Regions from separate parts of the Streptomyces sp. NPDC001744 genome, predicted to be linked through region 2. Evidence: riboswitches for the same ligand, from Rfam matches in the RefSeq annotation. Region 2 holds a riboswitch; each other region holds the start of a gene.
The links. A riboswitch is a leader RNA that binds a small molecule or an ion and turns the genes downstream of it on or off. The one in region 2 is predicted to bind cyclic di-AMP.

Region 1 (5,791 bases), on a different contig from region 2:
CGACACCCCGCAGACCGTCATCGAGGTGCTCAACTACCTGAACGACGACCTCCGGGTCGACGAGATGATGATCTCGCCCGCCTACGCCTACGAGAAGGCCCCCGACCAGGAGCACTTCCTCGGCGTCGAGCAGACCCGGGAACTCTTCAGGAAGGCGTTCTCCGGCGGGAACCGGCGCCGCTGGCGGCTCAACCACTCGCCGCTCTTCCTGGACTTCCTGGAGGGGAAGGCGGACTTCCCCTGCACCGCCTGGGCCATCCCCAACTACTCCCTCTTCGGCTGGCAGCGCCCCTGCTACCTGATGAGCGACGGCTACGTCCCCACGTACCGCGAGCTGGTCGAGGAGACCGACTGGGAGAAGTACGGCCGGGGCAGGGACCCGCGCTGCGCCAACTGCATGGCGCACTGCGGCTACGAACCCACCGCCGTCCTCGCCACCATGGGCTCCCTCAAGGAGTCGCTGCGCGCGGTCAGGGAGACCGTCTCCGGAGGGGGACGGTGAGCGGCGCATGACGGAAGACTTCGACCTGGGGGCCCTGCTCGCCGAGCGCGGCGGCGAGCGGTACGAGCTGCACGCCGCCCACCTCAACCCCCAGCTCCCGCGCATGCTCCACACCCTCGGCTTCGACAAGGTGTACGAGCGGGCCGAGGGGGCCCACTTCTGGGACGCCGAGGGGAACGACCACCTCGACATGCTCGCCGGGTTCGGCGTGATGGGCCTCGGACGGCACCACCCCGTCGTCCGCCGGGCCCTCCACGACGTCCTGGACGCCCAGCTGGCCGACCTCACCCGCTTCGACTGCCAGCCGCTGCCCGGCCTCCTCGCCGAGCGGCTGCTCGCCCACAGCCCCCACCTCGACCGGGTCTTCTTCGGCAACAGCGGCACCGAGGCCGTCGAGACCGCCCTCAAGTTCGCCCGGTACGCCACCGGGCGGCCCAGGATCGTCTACTGCGCCCACGCCTTCCACGGGCTCACCACCGGCTCCCTCTCCGTCAACGGCGAGCGCGGCTTCCGGGACGGCTTCGGCCCGCTCCTGCCGGACACCGCGATCGCCCTCGGCGACCTCGACGCCCTGGAGCGCGAGCTGCGGAAGGGCGACGTGGCCGGCTTCCTCGTGGAGCCGATCCAGGGCAAGGGCGTCCAGGAGGCCCCGCCCGGCTTCCTGCGCGGGGCCCAGGAGCTGCTGCGCCGGCACGGCGCCCTGCTGATCGCGGACGAGGTGCAGACCGGCCTCGGCCGGACCGGCGACTTCTACGCGTACCAGCACGAGGAGGGCGTCGAGCCGGACCTGGTCTGCGTGGCGAAGGCGCTCTCGGGCGGTTACGTGCCGGTCGGCGCCACCCTCGGCAAGGACTGGATCTTCAGGAAGGTCTACTCCTCGATGGACCGGGTCCTGGTCCACTCCGCGAGCTTCGGGTCGAACGCGCAGGCCATGGCCGCCGGGCTCGCCGTCCTCGCCGTGATGGAGCAGGAGGGCACGGTCGCCCACGCGCGCCGGATCGGTGACCTGCTCTCCGGGCGCCTGCGGGAGCTGGTGCCCCGGTACGAACTGCTCCACGAGGTCCGCGGACGCGGCCTGATGATCGGCATCGAGTTCGGCCGGCCGTCCTCGCTGGGCCTCCGCGGCCGCTGGGCGATGCTCCAGGCGGCCCGCAAGGGCCTCTTCGCCCAGATGGTCGTCGTCCCGCTGCTCCAGCGGCACCGCATCCTCACCCAGGTCTCCGGGGACCACCTGGAGGTGATCAAGCTGATCCCGCCGCTGGTCGTGGACGAGGCGGACGTGGACCGGTTCGTCACCGCCTTCACGGCGGTCATGGACGACGCCCACGGCGGGAGCGGGCTGATGTGGGACTTCGGCAGGACGCTCGTCAGGCAGGCGGTCGCGCAGCGCTGACGCGCGCCGCCCGGGTTTTGCCTCCGGGGCAATAAACTTGCCTCAGAGGCATGATCCTGGCGGAATGGACGCATGGACCACGTCCCCGGGGAGCCCTCCCCGGACCCCGCCGCTCCCGACGCCCTGCCGGACGTGGCCCCGCAACTGCGGGCGCTGCGCCGCCGCCGGGGGCTCACCCTGGAGGCCGCCGCCCGGCGGGCCGGTCTCTCGCCGGCCCACCTCTCGCGCCTGGAGACGGGGAACCGGCAGCCCTCGCTGCCGATGCTGCTCGCCCTCTCCCGTACCTACGGTACGACGGTCTCCGAACTCCTGGGGGAGGCGCCTCCCGAGCGGGACCCCGTGATCCGGGCCGGCCGCTCCGAGCCGGTCGAGGCCGACGGCTGGATCTACCGCCAGGCGGGCGGCGCCGGACGCGCCCTCCAGTGCCTGCGGGTCCACGTGCCGTACGCCACCCGGGGCGACATCGTGCGCGTGCACCCGGGCGAGGAGTGGATCCACGTCCTGGAGGGCCGGGTGCGGCTCGCGCTCGGGGAGGCGGTCCACGTCCTCGACCCCGGGGACGGCGCCCACTTCGACTCGCTCACCCCCCACCGGATCGGCGCCGCCACTCCCGGCGGGGCCGAGCTGCTCTTCGTCCACACCCTCCTGCAGAGCCCCGACGCCGAGCTGTGCCTCGGCGACGGGACCCCGCACCGACGCCGCCCTTCGTGACGCATTCCAAGGAAAGGACTGACATGTCCGAGAAGTCCGCACCCGTCACCGGCGAGGAGCGCGGGGAAGGCAAGTTCCCCAAGGGCCTGGTGCTCCGCCTCTTCGCCTACCTGATCGCCGGTCACCTCTTCGCCGGCTTCCTCTACCTGCTCTTCGTGCTGGGCGGACAGAACCAGTAGGGCGGGGGCCGCGCGGCGGAACCGGCGGGGACGGAACCCGGCGGGGCGGGCGCCGCCCGGTCCCGGCCTACGCCTCCGTGAGCAGCCGCTCCCGCAGCCGCTCGCGCGTCTCCGGAGCCAGGCCCAGCCCCTCGGCGAGGTAGGCGTCCACCGAGCCCCAGGTCGTGTCGATCGTCTCGAAGGCGGCCCGCAGGTACTCCGCCCGCGCGTCGAAGAGCGGGCTCAGCAGCTCCATCACCTCGGGCCCCATGGCGTCCGGGGCGGTGGAGCCGCGGCGCACCTTGTAGCGGCGGTGCGGCTCGTTCGACTTCACGTAGTCGGCCTCGATCGCCGCCCGGTCGACCCCGACGGCGAGCAGGGTGATCGCGACGGCGAGCCCGGCGCGGTCCTTCCCCGCCGCGCAGTGCATGAGCGCCGGCACGCTCTCCTCCGCCATGGAGTGCAGGATCCGGCTGTGCTCCGCGGTCCGCTCGACCACCATCCGCCGGTACGAATCGGACATCCGGGCGGCCGCCCTGCCGTCACCGAGGACCTCCCGCAGCTGCGCGACCCCGCCGTCGCGCACCAGCCTCCAGAACTCCTTGCCGTCGGCCGGGTCGTTGAGCGGTATGTTCACGTTGCGCACGCCGGGCAGTTCGACGTCCGCGCCCTCGATCCGCCGGTCGGCCTCGTTGCGGAAGTCGAAGACGGTGTGCAGGCCCAGCGAGGCGAGGAAGGCGGCGTCGGCCTCGGTCGCGTGGGCCAGGTGGCCGCTGCGGAAGAGGCGCCCGGGGCGGACGGCACGCCCGTCCGTCGTCGGCAGGCCGCCCACGTCCCGGAAGTTGCGGACCCCCGCAAGCTCGGGCTCGACGGCTTCGGCGGGCGGGACCTGCGGCAGCTGCTGCGTCACGGATGCTCCTGGGGTCGGCGTTCGGGTGTCCGGCGCGGGACGGGTTCCTGGGGCAATCATCCGGGCGGGAGGCGCGCGGCGCACCCCCTCGGACGGTAATGGGTGAACTGTCCGAATTAGGGCCTTGGTTATGACAAGCCCCGGTTGGGGTGAGATGGGGAAAGGCGCGTGAGCAGCGTCATAGAAGTGACGGATCGTGGCCGGGAGGCCGGCGTGATTTCCGTACGGCACAGGGAAATCGAAGGACCGTCATCCACGGAGGGTGACCGTGATCGCCTCGTGATGATCTAGCGCGGAATCCCCGGGACCGAAGAACGGCTTGTTCACGCCGACTCCGCTCGTCTAGCGTCACCGTCAATCCGGTCGGACCGCCGAATCCTGCCACCGTCCGGAATTCCACCCATCCCATGCGTGGCAGGAGCGGGGGACCCAGGAAGTACGCCGGTCCCGTGACACAGGACGGCTCGGGGTGAAGTCGCGTGAGAACGCGGCCGGACATCTCCAGTCCGAACCCGACAGCTCACCTCGCAGGCGCCGGAGAGGAATTCGACATGCCCGCGAAGGGTAAGCACCGCCGCCCGAAGAACAACCTCCTCACCCGCGGATTCGCCGCCGCCGGTACGGGAGGCGCCGTCGTGGCCCTCCCGCTCATCGGCGCCACGGGGGCCCACGCCGCCGAGCAGGCCGCCCCGGCCGCCGCCCCCGCCCCGGCCGTCGTGGCCGCCGCCCAGGTGCGGGCCACCCCCGTGCAGGCCGTCCCCGCGAAGGCCGCCCCGACGACGTACGCCGTCGTCCGCGGCGACTACCTGTCGAAGATCGCCGCCGACCACCACGTCACGGGCGGCTGGCGGAAGCTCTACGAGGACAACCGCCGGACCATCGGCGCGGACCCCTCCCTCATCATGCCCGGCATGAAGCTCACCGTCGGCGCCGAGGGCTCCGCCCCCACCGGCCCGAAGAGCGCCCCGGGCACCCGGAGTTCCGGCAAGGGCGACGACACCCCGCGCGCCTCCCGCGAGACCCGCCGCGCCGCCGCCCCGGCCGCCGCCACCGCGGACGCGCCCGAGGGCCCGTCCGGCTCCTCCACCGCCTCCTCCTCCGGCTGGGTCGCCCCCGTCACCGGCGGCTTCTCCACCCCGTACCGCGCCTCCGGCGCCATGTGGTCCTCCGGCTATCACACCGGTGTCGACTTCATCGCCTCCTCCGGCACCACCGTCCGCGCCGTCGGCGCCGGCACGGTCGTCTCCGCCGGCTGGAGCGGCTCGTACGGCAACGAGGTCGTCATCAAGCACGCGGACGGCAAGTACTCGCAGTACGCCCACCTCTCCTCCCTCGCGGTCTCGGCCGGCCAGTCCGTCACCGGCGGCCAGCAGATCGGCCTCTCCGGTTCCACCGGCAACTCCACCGGCCCGCACCTGCACTTCGAGATCCGCACCTCGCCGAGCTACGGCTCGGACATCGACCCGCTGGCCTATCTGCGCGGACACGGCGTCTCCGTCTGACGCGCAACGGCGAAACCCCTTTCCGGCGGCCCGGCACGAAAATGCCGGGCCGCCGGCGTATTCCGTCTTGGCGGAATCTTTATCGGTGGCATATCTCACCCGTCGTCAACCCCTCCTTACGGTCGCGTAGGTCACACGCGAGAAGGAAGGATGGGCGCCCGTGGCAGACGATTCGAGATCAAGAGACAAGAACGCATTCGGGTCGTACACGGCGATCGGTGACAGCTTCACCGAGGGCGTCGGAGACCCCGGCCCCAACGGGACGTACGTCGGCTGGGCGGACCGCTTCGCGGTCCTGCTCGCCGACCGGTTGCCGGAGCAGGACACCTTCCGCTACGCCAACCTGGCCGTACGCGGACGGCTCCTCGACCAGATCGTGGCGGAACAGGTCCCCCGGGCGAAGGAACTCGCCCCCGACCTGGTGACCTTCTGCGCGGGCGGCAACGACATCATCCGCCCCGGCAGCGACCCCGACCACGTGGCCGAGCGCTTCGAGCGCGCCGTCGCCGACCTGACCTCCGCCGTGGGAACCGTCATGGTGACCACCGGCTTCGACACCCGCGACGTCCCCGTGCTCCGGCACCTGCGCGGCAAGATCGCCACCTACACCGCGCA
Region 2 (5,791 bases):
CCGCGACGCCGGTGACGCCCGCCTCCCCGACCGCGCCGGCCACCCCGGTCGCTCCGGTGCCTCCCAGCACGCCGGGCGCGCCGACCGGAACGACAGCCCCGACCGCGCCGGTCACTCCGGCCGTGCCCGACACATCCGTTACGCCCGTTACGCCCGTTACGCCGGAGGGCGGCGAGGTGACGGTCATGCCCGGCACCGGCAAGCACCGGGGCGGGGCGGACCTGCAGGAAAGCATCAAGTCGGGCACTTCCGTCGAATCCGGCAGACATGCCTCGGGCGAGGACAAGCTCGCCGAAAACCCTGCGGGTACTCCGGTGACCGACGGGGTGGAGAATTCGGGCGTAACGGACGGTCAGGGCTCTTCGGGTGAATACGTCGTGCGTCCGGGTGACAGCCTGTCGGACATCGCGCGGGCGAACGAACTCCCCGGGGGGTGGACGGCCCTCTACGACGCCAACAAGCGGACCGTGGGGACCGATCCGGACCTCATCCTGCCTGGTCAGAACCTCGAACTGACGCCGGCTCCGAACCCGGCGGCGGGGTAGTTCGGGAGCTTCTGTCCGGATCCATGCGAGTGAGACATGGGTCTCTTTGTCCCAACTGGCGTGTCGTGCCCGGAAGCTCTGCTTCCGTCACCTCCCACCTGCGCAAACGGGCCCCACTGGAGTGCAAGGAGAGGCGAAATTAGTCATATGAGCCTCTTTGAACTTCGGGGGGGTCTGTGCGTACGGTCGTCATCGCTCGCCACCGCGGGCCCCTTCGACCGAAACGCCGAATCCTGCCGTCGGTCGTGGGGAACAGTCGTCGCGCAAGCGCCGAAGGCAGGAGCGGGGGACCCAAGGTAAGCGCCGGCCCCGGCCGTTGAGACAGACGGCCGACGATCGGCTTGGGGTGAAGCCGCGTGCTAGGACACGCGGCCGGGCAACTCATTGGCCCGAACCCGACAGCTCACCTCGCAGGCGTCGGTGAGGAGAAACTCCATGCTGTTTTCCGCCAAGGGCAAACACCGCCGTCCCTCCAGGGCCACCCAGGTCGCCGCGCTCGTCGGCGTCACCGGTGTCGCCGTCGCCGCCCCGCTGATGACCGCGGGCGCCGCCTCGGCCGCCACGGCCTCCGAGTGGGACCGCGTCGCCCAGTGCGAGTCCGGTGGCAACTGGTCCATCAACACCGGCAACGGCTTCTACGGCGGCCTCCAGTTCACGTCCTCCACCTGGGCCGCGTACGGGGGCACCGCCTACGCCCCGCGCGCCGACCAGGCGTCGAAGTCCCAGCAGATCGCCGTCGCCGAGAAGGTCCTCGCGGGCCAGGGCAAGGGCGCCTGGCCGCACTGCGGCGTCGGCCTCTCGGGCGCCTCGTACGGCGGCTCCGCCGAGAGCGCGACGGAGCAGGAGAAGCCCGCGAAGAAGCAGCGGACGCAGAAGCGCTCGGCCGAGCAGCCGACCACCCGCAGCGAGCAGCGCCAGGCCCCGAAGAAGGCCGAGAAGCGCCACGCCGCTCCGCAGTCCGCCCGGAAGACCGTCACCACCCCGACCGGCGAGACGGTCAAGAAGGGCGACGGCGAGTACAAGGTCGTCACCGGCGACACCCTCAGCAAGATCGCCGAGGCGCAGGGCGTCGAGGGCGGCTGGGCCCGGCTCTTCGAGCTGAACGACGACGTCGTCGAGAACGCCGACCTGATCTACCCGGGCCAGCAGCTCCACCTGAAGTGAGTCCGGCGGGTCGCGTGAGTCCGGCGGCTCACGCGGCCCCGACGGCCCTCCCGCGGTGACCACCCCGGTCCGGCGCGCCCTCCCCCGTGCGCGCCGGACCGGGGTTCCCCCTTTTCCCGGGCCGGGTCCGCTCGTACGGGAGTACGGGCCCCATGACGGTTACCATCCAGTAGATACGGGGTGATTCGCCCCCATGCGCGTGCCCTTGGGTCCTTTTTCGTCCCAGGGTGCGGGCGCCCGGCCGACCGGAGCCCCCGGGACGGTTAGGCTCTTGCCGCAAGGCCGAGCGACCCCGCACCGACCTTGCGTCACATCCAGCGTCACATCCCAGAAGGAGATGCTCGTGCCGTCCATCGACGTCGTCGTAGCCCGGGAAATCCTGGACTCCCGAGGCAACCCCACGGTCGAGGTCGAGGTCGGCCTCGACGACGGCAGCACCGGCCGTGCTGCCGTCCCGTCCGGCGCCTCCACCGGTGCGTTCGAGGCCCTGGAGCTCCGCGACGGCGACCCCGGCCGCTACCAGGGCAAGGGCGTCGAGAAGGCCGTCCTCGCCGTCATCGAGCAGATCGGCCCTGAGCTGGTCGGCTACGACGCCACCGAGCAGCGCCTGATCGACCAGGCCATGTTCGACCTGGACGCCACCCCGGACAAGTCCTCGCTCGGCGCCAACGCCATCCTCGGCGTCTCCCTCGCCGTCGCGCACGCCGCCTCCGAGGCCAGCGACCTCCCGCTCTTCCGCTACCTGGGCGGCCCGAACGCGCACCTGCTGCCCGTTCCGATGATGAACATCCTGAACGGCGGGTCGCACGCCGACTCCAACGTGGACATCCAGGAGTTCATGATCGCCCCGATCGGCGCGGAGTCCTTCTCCGAGGCCCTGCGCTGGGGCACCGAGGTCTACCACACCCTCAAGGCCGTCCTGAAGCGCAAGGGCCTCTCCACCGGCCTCGGCGACGAGGGCGGCTTCGCCCCGAACCTGGAGTCCAACCGCGCCGCCCTCGACCTCATCCTCGAGGCGATCAAGGAAGCCGGTTACGCCCCGGGCAAGGACATCGCGCTCGCCCTCGACTGCGCCGCCTCCGAGTTCTACAAGGACGGCGCGTACGAGTTCGAGGGCAAGTCCCGCTCGGCCGCCGAGATGACCGAGTACTACGAGGAGCTGGTCTCCGCGTACCCGCTGGTCTCCATCGAGGACCCGCTGTTCGAGGACGACTGGGAGGGCTGGAAGGCCATCACCGACAAGCTCGGCACCAAGGTGCAGCTCGTCGGCGACGACCTGTTCGTCACCAACCCGGAGCGCCTGGCCCGCGGCATCGAGGAGGGCAGCGCCAACGCCCTGCTCGTCAAGGTCAACCAGATCGGTTCGCTGACCGAGACCCTGGACGCCGTCGAGCTGGCCCAGCGCAGCGGCTTCAAGTGCATGATGTCCCACCGCTCCGGCGAGACCGAGGACGTCACCATCGCGGACCTGGCCGTCGCCACCAACTGCGGCCAGATCAAGACCGGCGCCCCGGCCCGCTCCGAGCGCGTCGCCAAGTACAACCAGCTCCTGCGCATCGAGGAGATCCTGGACGACGCCGCGGTCTACGCCGGCCGCAGCGCGTTCCCGCGGTTCCGCACCGCGAACTGATCGGCAGAGCAAGGGCTGACGTCCCCGCGGAGGGCCCGGGGCCCTTCCGCAGGGCGGCTTCCGTACGTCCCCGTACTCGGTCCCGTACCGTGTGCGGGGACGTCCGCGTGAACAGGGGAGGCGACACGACATGGCCGTGAAGGACCGGGACCGGTTCTCGACCGCGACCCGGATCAGACTGCTCGGCGAGCAGACCGCCGCCCGTGTCTACCGCTCCCAGACCCGCCGTCAGGCCCGCCGCTCCCGGCTCACCGGCCGCGCGGCCTTCCTCGCCCTCGTCGTCTGCTCCCTGGTCGTGGCGCTCGCCTACCCGATGCGCAGCTACGTCTCCCAGCAGGGCGAGATCGCCGAGCAGGAGCGCCGGGCCGCCGAGGCCGCCCGGCGGGTCCAGGACCTGAGGGACGAGAAGGCCCGCCTGCAGGACCCGGCCTACGTCCGCCGCCTCGCCCGCGAACACCTCCACTACGTGCTTCCCGGCGAGACCGGCTTCACCGTGGACGACCCCGGCGCGGAGCAGCGGCCCCGCGCCGACCGGGGAGCGGCGGACCGCCCCTGGTACGACAACCTCTGGGCCGGCGTGGACGACGCCGACCGCCGCTGACCCACCCGTACGACCCGACGACCAAGGCAGACATGGAAACGCCCCCTCCGCAGACCGAACGCACCGAGCCCACCGGGGCGGACATCGCCGCCTTCGAGCTCCAGCTCGGCCGGCCGCCCCGCGGCCTGCGCGCCATCGCGCACCGCTGCCCCTGCGGGCAGCCGGACGTCGTCGAGACCGCGCCCCGGCTCCCCGACGGCACGCCGTTCCCCACCACGTACTACCTGACCTGCCCCCGGGCGGCCTCGGCCATCGGCACCCTGGAGGCCAACGGGGTCATGAAGGAGATGCAGGCCCGGCTCGCCACCGACCCGGAGCTGGCCGCCGCCTACCGGGCCGCGCACGAGGACTACCTCGCCCGCCGCGACGCCATCGAGGTCCTGGAGGGCTTCCCGAGCGCCGGCGGCATGCCGGACCGCGTCAAGTGCCTGCACGTCCTCGTCGGCCACGCGCTGGTGGCCGGTCCCGGCGTGAACCCGTTCGGCGACGAGGCGATCGCCATGCTGCCGGAGTGGTGGGCCAAGGGCCCCTGCGTCACCCCGTGCGCGGCGCCGGAGGAGGACGGCCGGACGGTCGGGGGCGACGGGAACGGCCACGTCGCCCTCGAGCCGGCCGACGACGAGGAGGAGAAGTGACCAGGGTCGCCGGAATCGACTGCGGCACGAACTCCATCCGCCTCCTCGTCGCCGACGTCGACCCGGAGACGGGCGGGCTGACCGAGCTGGACCGGCGGATGAGGATCGTCCGGCTCGGCCAGGGCGTCGACCGGACCGGCCGGCTCGCCCCCGAGGCCCTGGAGCGGACCTTCGCCGCCTGCCGCGAGTACGCGGAGGTCATCCGGGAGCTGGGCGCCGAGAAGGTCCGCTTCGTCGCCACCTCCGCCTCCCGCGACGCCGAGAACCGCGACGACTTCGTGAACGGCGTCGTGGAGATCCTGGGCGTCGAGCCCGAGGTCGTCACCGGCGACCAGGAGGCCGGGCTGTCCTTCACCGGCGCCACCGCCGACCTGCCCGGCACGGAGAAGTACCTCGTCGTGGACATCGGCGGCGGCTCCACCGAGTTCGTCACCGGCAGCAGCCGGGTCGAGGCCGCCCGCTCGGTCGACATCGGCTGCGTTCGGCTCACCGAGCGGCACGTCCGCCACGACCCGCCGACCGCCGAGGAGGCCGAGGCGATCCGCGCCGACGTGCGGGCCGCGCTCGACCTGGCCGCCGAGACCGTGCCGATCGGCACCGCCGGCACCCTCGTCGGGCTCGCGGGCTCGGTGACCACCGTCGCCGCCCTCGCCCTCGGACTCCCGGAGTACGACTCCGAGCAGGTCCACCACTCCCGGATCTCCGCCGCGCAGGTCGCCGAGGTCGCCGACCGGCTCCTCGCCTCCACCCACGCCGAACGGGCCGCGCTGCCCGTGATCCACCCCGGGCGGATCGACGTGATCATCGCCGGGGCGCTCGTCCTGCGGGAGGTCGTGGAGCGCGTCGGAGCCGCCGAAGTGGTCGTCAGCGAGCACGACATCCTCGATGGGATCGCGCTATCCGCGGCATAGAGGGGCGCTATCGAGCCTCCTGACGGCGTTCCGCCGGGAAAGTTCGTGAAGTTCTTCACAAGGAAAAGGGCCCTGAGGGTGCCCGAGGAGGGCCTTCGGGCCCTCCGAGGGGCGCCCCAGGGCCCTTTCGCAGGCGCGGAGGCCGATCGGCCCGATGTTTCCATCGCGTGAACCGGGCCTCCGGTTCAGCGTTGACGGAGGCTCTCCTGTCCAGTTCACGAGGGGTGAACAACGTTCGCCACCGCACCTCGGTTCCTTTGCGGGACCATGACGTGGATCACGTGGGCGGCGGAGTGTAGCAGAGG
Region 3 (5,791 bases), on a different contig from region 2:
CGCCACCGCCCGCAGCCGGCCGCGTTCCTCCTCGAAGCGCCGGGCCAGAAGGTCGTTGTCCTCCACGGTCGGTCTCCCCCTTCGTCTCCCGTCGTGCCGTACGACGGGCCGGACCCCGCTCGTCGGCGGCGGGACGGGCCGCGGGTTCCGGTACGCGCGATCCCGGTGCGTGAGATCCCCGGCGATCGGCGGGAACCGGCGGGATTCCCCGGCCACGGGTCCCGAACGCCGTGGTTCCGGGGAGCGGGAGGGTGCTCTCCGTTCCCCGGATGATCACCATGACGACGGCGAGGGGCCGGGTCAACCCCGTCCTCCGCACCCCGCCGGCCCTGGTTTCGCGGTGGTCGTCACGTGCTCCGATGCGTACGGAGCGAGACCCGCGAGCCTTCTGGCGACACCAGTCGGCATCTGACGGCACCTGCCGGCACCGGCGACCGCGGCTGCCGATGGGGGCGGCCGGGCGCCCCGGCGACAACCGATTTCATGATTGCCCCGGTCATGCCGTAGAGTCGTGTTTACCGACGCGGGGTGGAGCAGCTCGGTAGCTCGCTGGGCTCATAACCCAGAGGTCGCAGGTTCAAATCCTGTCCCCGCTACTCAGTAGCAACGAAGGCCCGAATCCTTGAGGATTCGGGCCTTCGTCGTGTCGGCACGCGGTCGCGCGTTCCGCTTCCGCTTGACCTTGACGTTGCGTCAAGATCTAGCGTTCTCGGCATGGAGTGGTCGATCCAGGAGATCGCCAAGAAGGCCGGCACCACCAGCCGCACCCTCAGGTACTACGGAGAGTGCGGGCTGCTGGAACCGAGCCGGATCGGCGCGAACGGTTACCGGTACTACGACCAGGCGGCGCTCGTGCGGCTGCAGCGGATTCTGCTGCTGCGCGAGCTGGGGCTCTCGCTGCCCGCCATCGCCGAGGTCCTCGAGGGACAGCGGGACACGTCCGCCGCCCTGCGCGCCCACCTCGCCCTTCTGGAGCAGGAGCGCGAGCGCCTCGCCCGGCAGATCGCGTCGGTGCGGACCACCCTCCGCAAGACCGAGAACGGAGAAGAGCTCATGGCCGAAGAAGTGTTCGACGGTTTCGATCACACGCGGTACGAGGAGGAGGTCACCCGGCGCTGGGGCCGGGAGGCGTACGAGAGCGGCGACCGCTGGTGGCGCTCGCTCGACGCCGAGGGGAAGCGGGCGTTCATGGACGAGCAGGCCGCCATCGCCCGCGACTTCGGGAAGGCGGCGCGGGAGGGCCTGGCGGCCGGCAGCGACGAGGTGCAGGCCGTCGTGCGGCGCCAGATCGCCTGGCTGTCGGCCACGACGACGCCGACCAGGGAGTACGTGATCGGCCTCGGCCGGATGTACGTCGACGACCCCCGTTTCGCGGAGAACTACGACAAGCACGGCGAGGGCACCGCCGTGCTCGTCCGGGACGCGATGGAGATCTACGCCGAACGGAACATGTAGTTCTGGCCGGACGGCCCGTACCGGACGGCCCGTACGGGTCGCCCCCGGACCCCCGGCCGATCCCGTACCCCGCTTCCCATGCCAGTGTCCCGGTACGCCACTCGGCCGTACGGGAGTCGCCGTTCCCCGGCGTGGCGGCCACCCTGGGAGGGCGCGGTGCGGGGCCGCGGGCGGTCGGACCGGGCAGGAGAGTTCAGGTGGGGCACCCCCTAGGATCGGCGGACCGCGGGCGGCGGGACGCCGAGGGCCGTACCCGGCGGGGCGCCGGAGGGAGCGCCGCGCCCGGTCGTTCCCGGCGGGCCGGCGGGGGCGTACCCGCGTACGGCGGTGCCCGGTGGTTCATCCGCCTGCTGCCGCCGCTGATCATCGCGGGCGGTATCGCCTTCGACCTGGCGACCCCCGCCCCGTACACCGCCTCCCCGATGCTCGCCGCCGCCCCGCTGGTCGCCGCACCCTTCTTCTCCCTGCTCACGACCCTTCTCACCGGGATTACCGCCGTCCTGGCCTCGGTCGGGCTCTACCTCGGCAACGACGACGTGACCCGTGCCCCGGCCGTCGCCGAGACCCTGACCGTGTTCACCGTCTCCGGGCTCGCCCTCTTCATCAACCGGGTGGTGCGCCGCAGCGGCGAACGGCTCGCGTCGGCCCGGGTCATCGCGGAGAACGCGCAGAAGGCGGTGCTGCCGACGCCCCCCGAGCGGATCGGCGGGCTCTGGTGCGCCGCCCGCTACGAGGCGGCGCAGGCGGACGCGTTCGTCGGTGGCGACCTCTTCGCCGTACAGGACACCCCCTACGGGGTGCGGCTGGTGGTCGGGGACGTGCGGGGCAAGGGGATGGAGGCGGTCGAGGCCGTCGCCGTCGTCATCGGGGCCTTCCGGGAGGCGGCCGAGCAGGAGCGGTCCCTGGAGGACGTGGCGCAGCGGCTCGAACGGGCGCTGACCCGGGAGGGCACCCGGCGGGAGGGCCTGGACGCCTTCGAGGGATTCACCACCGCCGTCCTCGCCGAGATTCCGCGCGCCGACGGCAACGGAGCCTTCGACGGTTTCGTACGGGTCGTCAACCGGGGGCACCCGCCCCCGCTGGTGCTGCACGGGGACGGCCGGGTCGAACCGGTGGAACCGGGCCGGCCGGCGCTGCCGCTCGGCATGGGGGACCTGGCGTCGTGGCCGGACCGGGCCGAGGCGCGCCCCTACCCGCCGGGCACGACGCTGCTCTTCTACACCGACGGCCTCTCGGAGGCGCGGAACGCGGCCGGGGCCTTCTACGACCCGGTGGCACGGCTGGCCGGACGGATCTTCCCGGGGCCCGAGGAACTCCTCGACGCGCTCGTGGACGACGTACGCCTCCACACGGGCGGCGGGGCGACGGATGACATGGCCCTGCTCGCGCTGAGCCGGCCCGAGGAGGGGCGGCGGGAGCGGCGACGGACGATGCAGGTGCTGCACCGGGACGGTCACCATCCGTAGTCGAGAGGTGTCCCTGGGATAACGATTGACAAAACGTCAGATCGCGAAGGGTTTGGGGGTCTCGCGTCGCGCCGTGATAAAGGGGGGTCAAGTCGGGGCAGTTCCTGCCAATTCAATGAACGATCAAGGGGAACGGCTTGGAAACGGGACCCCCTGTCTATTAACGTTCGATAACGCAGCGCGGTCGTCCCCGCCGTCGCAAGAGACGGCACCGTGCGCGTGCGCCGAATCCCGCAAGGGAACCGGGGAACCACCATTTGGGGTGAATCGAGCCCGTCGCACCCGTGCGGCGCGCCCGTAGGAGACCTTCCTGCTCCGAACCCGTCAGCTAACCCGGTAGGCGAGAAGGAAGGAAAGGAGTGCGCCTCCGTGGCGTCCAACCCCCCTGCCCCCGAAGCCCCCTTCGACGCCTTCGGTGGTGGTGCGGCTCCCTCCGCCCCTGACACCGAGTGGAACCCCACCGAGGATTCCCTCCGCGACCGGAGCCGTTCCGGCCGGCACCGGGTCGTCAAACAGCGCTCCCACTTCGCCCGTTCCTCCACCGTCCTCGGCGTCGGCGTCATCGCGGCCGTCGGCGCGGGCGGCCTCGCCACCGCGCAGGACAAGCCCCCGGTGGCCATCTCGCTCCCGGACCTCCCGGACCTCGACCTGCCGGACGCCCACGACCTGCCCGGCATCGGCTCCCTCCTGTCCGAGGAGGAGCGGGAGGCGGTCGCCGAGGACCGCGTCAACCCGAACCCGCTGACCTCCACCGCGTACACCACCGGTGCCGACGGGCGGACCGGCGGGGCCGGGCAGGTCACGCGGGCCTCCCTGAAGGCCGACGTCCCGAGCGCCACCGACGCGGGTGAGGCCCTGCGCACCCGCATCCTCCAGCAGGCCGAGCAGCAGCAGGCGTCCGCCGACGCGGCCGAGAGGGCCGCGGCGGAGAAGGCGGCGGCCGAGAAGGCCGCGGCGGAGGCGAAGGCCAAGGCGGACGCGGCGGAGAAGGAGGCCGCCGAGGCGCGGGCGAAGGCCGAGGCGGAGGCCAAGGCGAAGGCGGAGGCCGCCGCCAGGGCGAAGGCCGAGGCCGAGCGCCTCGCCGAACTCGCCGCGAGCTACTCGCTCCCCCTCTCCTCGTACTCCATCACCGCCACCTACATGCAGTCCGGTTCGATGTGGTCCTCCGGCCACCACACGGGCCTCGACTTCGCGGCCTCCGCCGGCACCCCGCTCAAGGCGGTGCACGGCGCCACGGTGAAGTCGGCCGCCTGGTCCGGTTCCTACGGCTACCGGATCGTCCTGGAGCTGGAGGACGGCACCGAGGTCTGGTACTGCCACCTCTCGTCCATGACGGTCGGCGCGGGTCAGACCGTGTCCACCGGCGAGACCATCGGCCGCGTCGGCGCCACCGGCAACGTCTCCGGCGCCCACCTCCACCTGGAGGTGCACCCCGGCGGTGGCGACGGCGTCGACCCGGGCGCGTGGCTGCGCTCGAAGGGCCTCACGGTCTGAGGACCCGGGGGCCCGGGGACCCGGGCCCCGTCGGGCCCGGAGTTCCCGGCGGACTACCTCCGGTACGGGTTGTAGTCGCCGTAGTCCAGGTACTGCGGCGGCGCCCACACCCGTCCCGTCGCCCGGGCCGCGTACGTCAGCGCGGGCGAGGCGATCGCGCGGCGCTGCCACAGGTGGTGCAGCAGTTCCCGCTCGCGGGCCGCGAAGTCGGGCCCGGCCGTGCCGCGCCGGGCCCGGTCGCGCAGGAACGCGAGGGTCGTCGCGAAGGACTCGTACTCGCCGACGGCCCGGGCGGCCCGCTCGCCGTACGTCCGGGCGGCGACGGCACGGGCCGCCCGGCGGGCCCGCATCGAGGAGAGCGCGAGCGGCTCGGCGGGGGAGAGCCAGCCGGCCGCCGCGTACGCCGGCAGCTCCCCGGCTATCGTCCGCAGCTCCCGCTGCCTGCTCCACACCGCGAGCCAGGTCAGCAGCCCGAAGGCGGGCATCATGAACGCTCCGTAGACCGCGAGGAAGGCCAGGGGGCCTCCGAAGGTGACCGAGCCGTTCCAGGCGGCGTGCATGCCCATGGCGAGCAGCAGCCCGGCCAGGGGCAGCAGGACGCGGCGGAGCCGCCTGCCGCGCGGGGCGAGCGCGGCGAATCCGAAACCGAGGCCGGTGAACACGGTGAACAGCGGGTGCGCGAACGGCGACATCACGGCCCGTGCGAAGAAGGTGCCGACGGTCATGGCGCCGATGCCGGGGGTGCCGAACTCCTGGTCCTCCCCGAAGGCGTTGCCGAGGTAGAGGATGTTCTCGGTGAAGGCGAAGCCGGTCGCGGTGAAGCCGGCGATCACCACGCCGTCGACGAGACCGTGGAAGTTCCGGCGGCGGAAGAGGAAGAGCAGCAGGACCGCGGCGGCCTTCGCGCTCTCCTCCACCACGGGCGCGACGACCGTGGCGCCGAGGCTGTGCGCCGAGTCCGGGTCGGCGGTGGTCGCGGCGATCCAGCGGACCGCGAAGGAGTTCGCCAGGATCGCGGCGAGGGCGGCGGCGAAGGCGCCCCAGGCGAACGCGAAGAGCAGGTTCTTCCAGGGGAGGGGCTCGACCCGGTCGAGCCAGCGGAACGCCGCCGCGAGGAGCGGTACGGGAAGCACGGCGAGGGCCAGGCCGACGAGGAAGCCCCGCGTCCCCGTCTGCTCGCGGACCAGCGCCAGGATGGCCAGCGCGCAGACCAGGAGGACGGCGACCAGGGCGACCGCCCGGACCATGCGGCTGCGCCAGAAGGCCCGGTGGGGGCGGTAGCGCCACTGGGAACGGTCGGCGGCGCCGGGGAAGGCCGGGTCCCCGGTGCCCCGGTGGGGGACGGGAGAGGCTCCGGTTCCGGGCGCGGCGCCGGC

Region 1: linked by a shared signal. The riboswitch ahead of ACFYZY_RS23080 (peptidoglycan DD-metalloendopeptidase family protein) and the one ahead of ACFYZY_RS12725 (transglycosylase family protein) in region 2 are both predicted to bind cyclic di-AMP.
Region 3: linked by a shared signal. The riboswitch ahead of ACFYZY_RS06255 (M23 family metallopeptidase) and the one ahead of ACFYZY_RS12725 (transglycosylase family protein) in region 2 are both predicted to bind cyclic di-AMP.

The regions. Positions count from the first base shown of each region.
Region 1 covers NZ_JBIAUG010000020.1:100,687-106,477, forward strand. The annotation lists gene hpnH (adenosyl-hopene transferase HpnH) at 1-502, shown strand, start outside; gene ACFYZY_RS23060 (aspartate aminotransferase family protein) at 510-1,895, shown strand; gene ACFYZY_RS23065 (helix-turn-helix domain-containing protein) at 1,968-2,606, shown strand; gene ACFYZY_RS23070 (DUF6126 family protein) at 2,630-2,785, shown strand; gene ACFYZY_RS23075 (tyrosine-protein phosphatase) at 2,853-3,674, opposite strand; cyclic di-AMP (ydaO/yuaA leader) riboswitch at 4,062-4,221, shown strand; gene ACFYZY_RS23080 (peptidoglycan DD-metalloendopeptidase family protein) at 4,226-5,176, shown strand; gene ACFYZY_RS23085 (SGNH/GDSL hydrolase family protein) at 5,337-5,791, shown strand, end outside.
Region 2 covers NZ_JBIAUG010000008.1:180,133-185,923, forward strand. The annotation lists gene ACFYZY_RS12720 (transglycosylase family protein) at 1-545, shown strand, start outside; cyclic di-AMP (ydaO/yuaA leader) riboswitch at 804-977, shown strand; gene ACFYZY_RS12725 (transglycosylase family protein) at 981-1,709, shown strand; gene eno (phosphopyruvate hydratase) at 2,047-3,339, shown strand; gene ACFYZY_RS12735 (septum formation initiator family protein) at 3,470-3,940, shown strand; gene ACFYZY_RS12740 (DUF501 domain-containing protein) at 3,973-4,575, shown strand; gene ACFYZY_RS12745 (exopolyphosphatase) at 4,572-5,486, shown strand.
Region 3 covers NZ_JBIAUG010000004.1:19,959-25,749, reverse strand. The annotation lists gene ACFYZY_RS06275 (sigma-70 family RNA polymerase sigma factor) at 1-66, opposite strand, end outside; tRNA gene ACFYZY_RS06270 (tRNA-Met) at 523-596, shown strand; gene ACFYZY_RS06265 (TipAS antibiotic-recognition domain-containing protein) at 715-1,455, shown strand; gene ACFYZY_RS06260 (PP2C family protein-serine/threonine phosphatase) at 1,653-2,921, shown strand; cyclic di-AMP (ydaO/yuaA leader) riboswitch at 3,134-3,279, shown strand; gene ACFYZY_RS06255 (M23 family metallopeptidase) at 3,291-4,415, shown strand; gene ACFYZY_RS06250 (PrsW family intramembrane metalloprotease) at 4,469-5,791, opposite strand, start outside.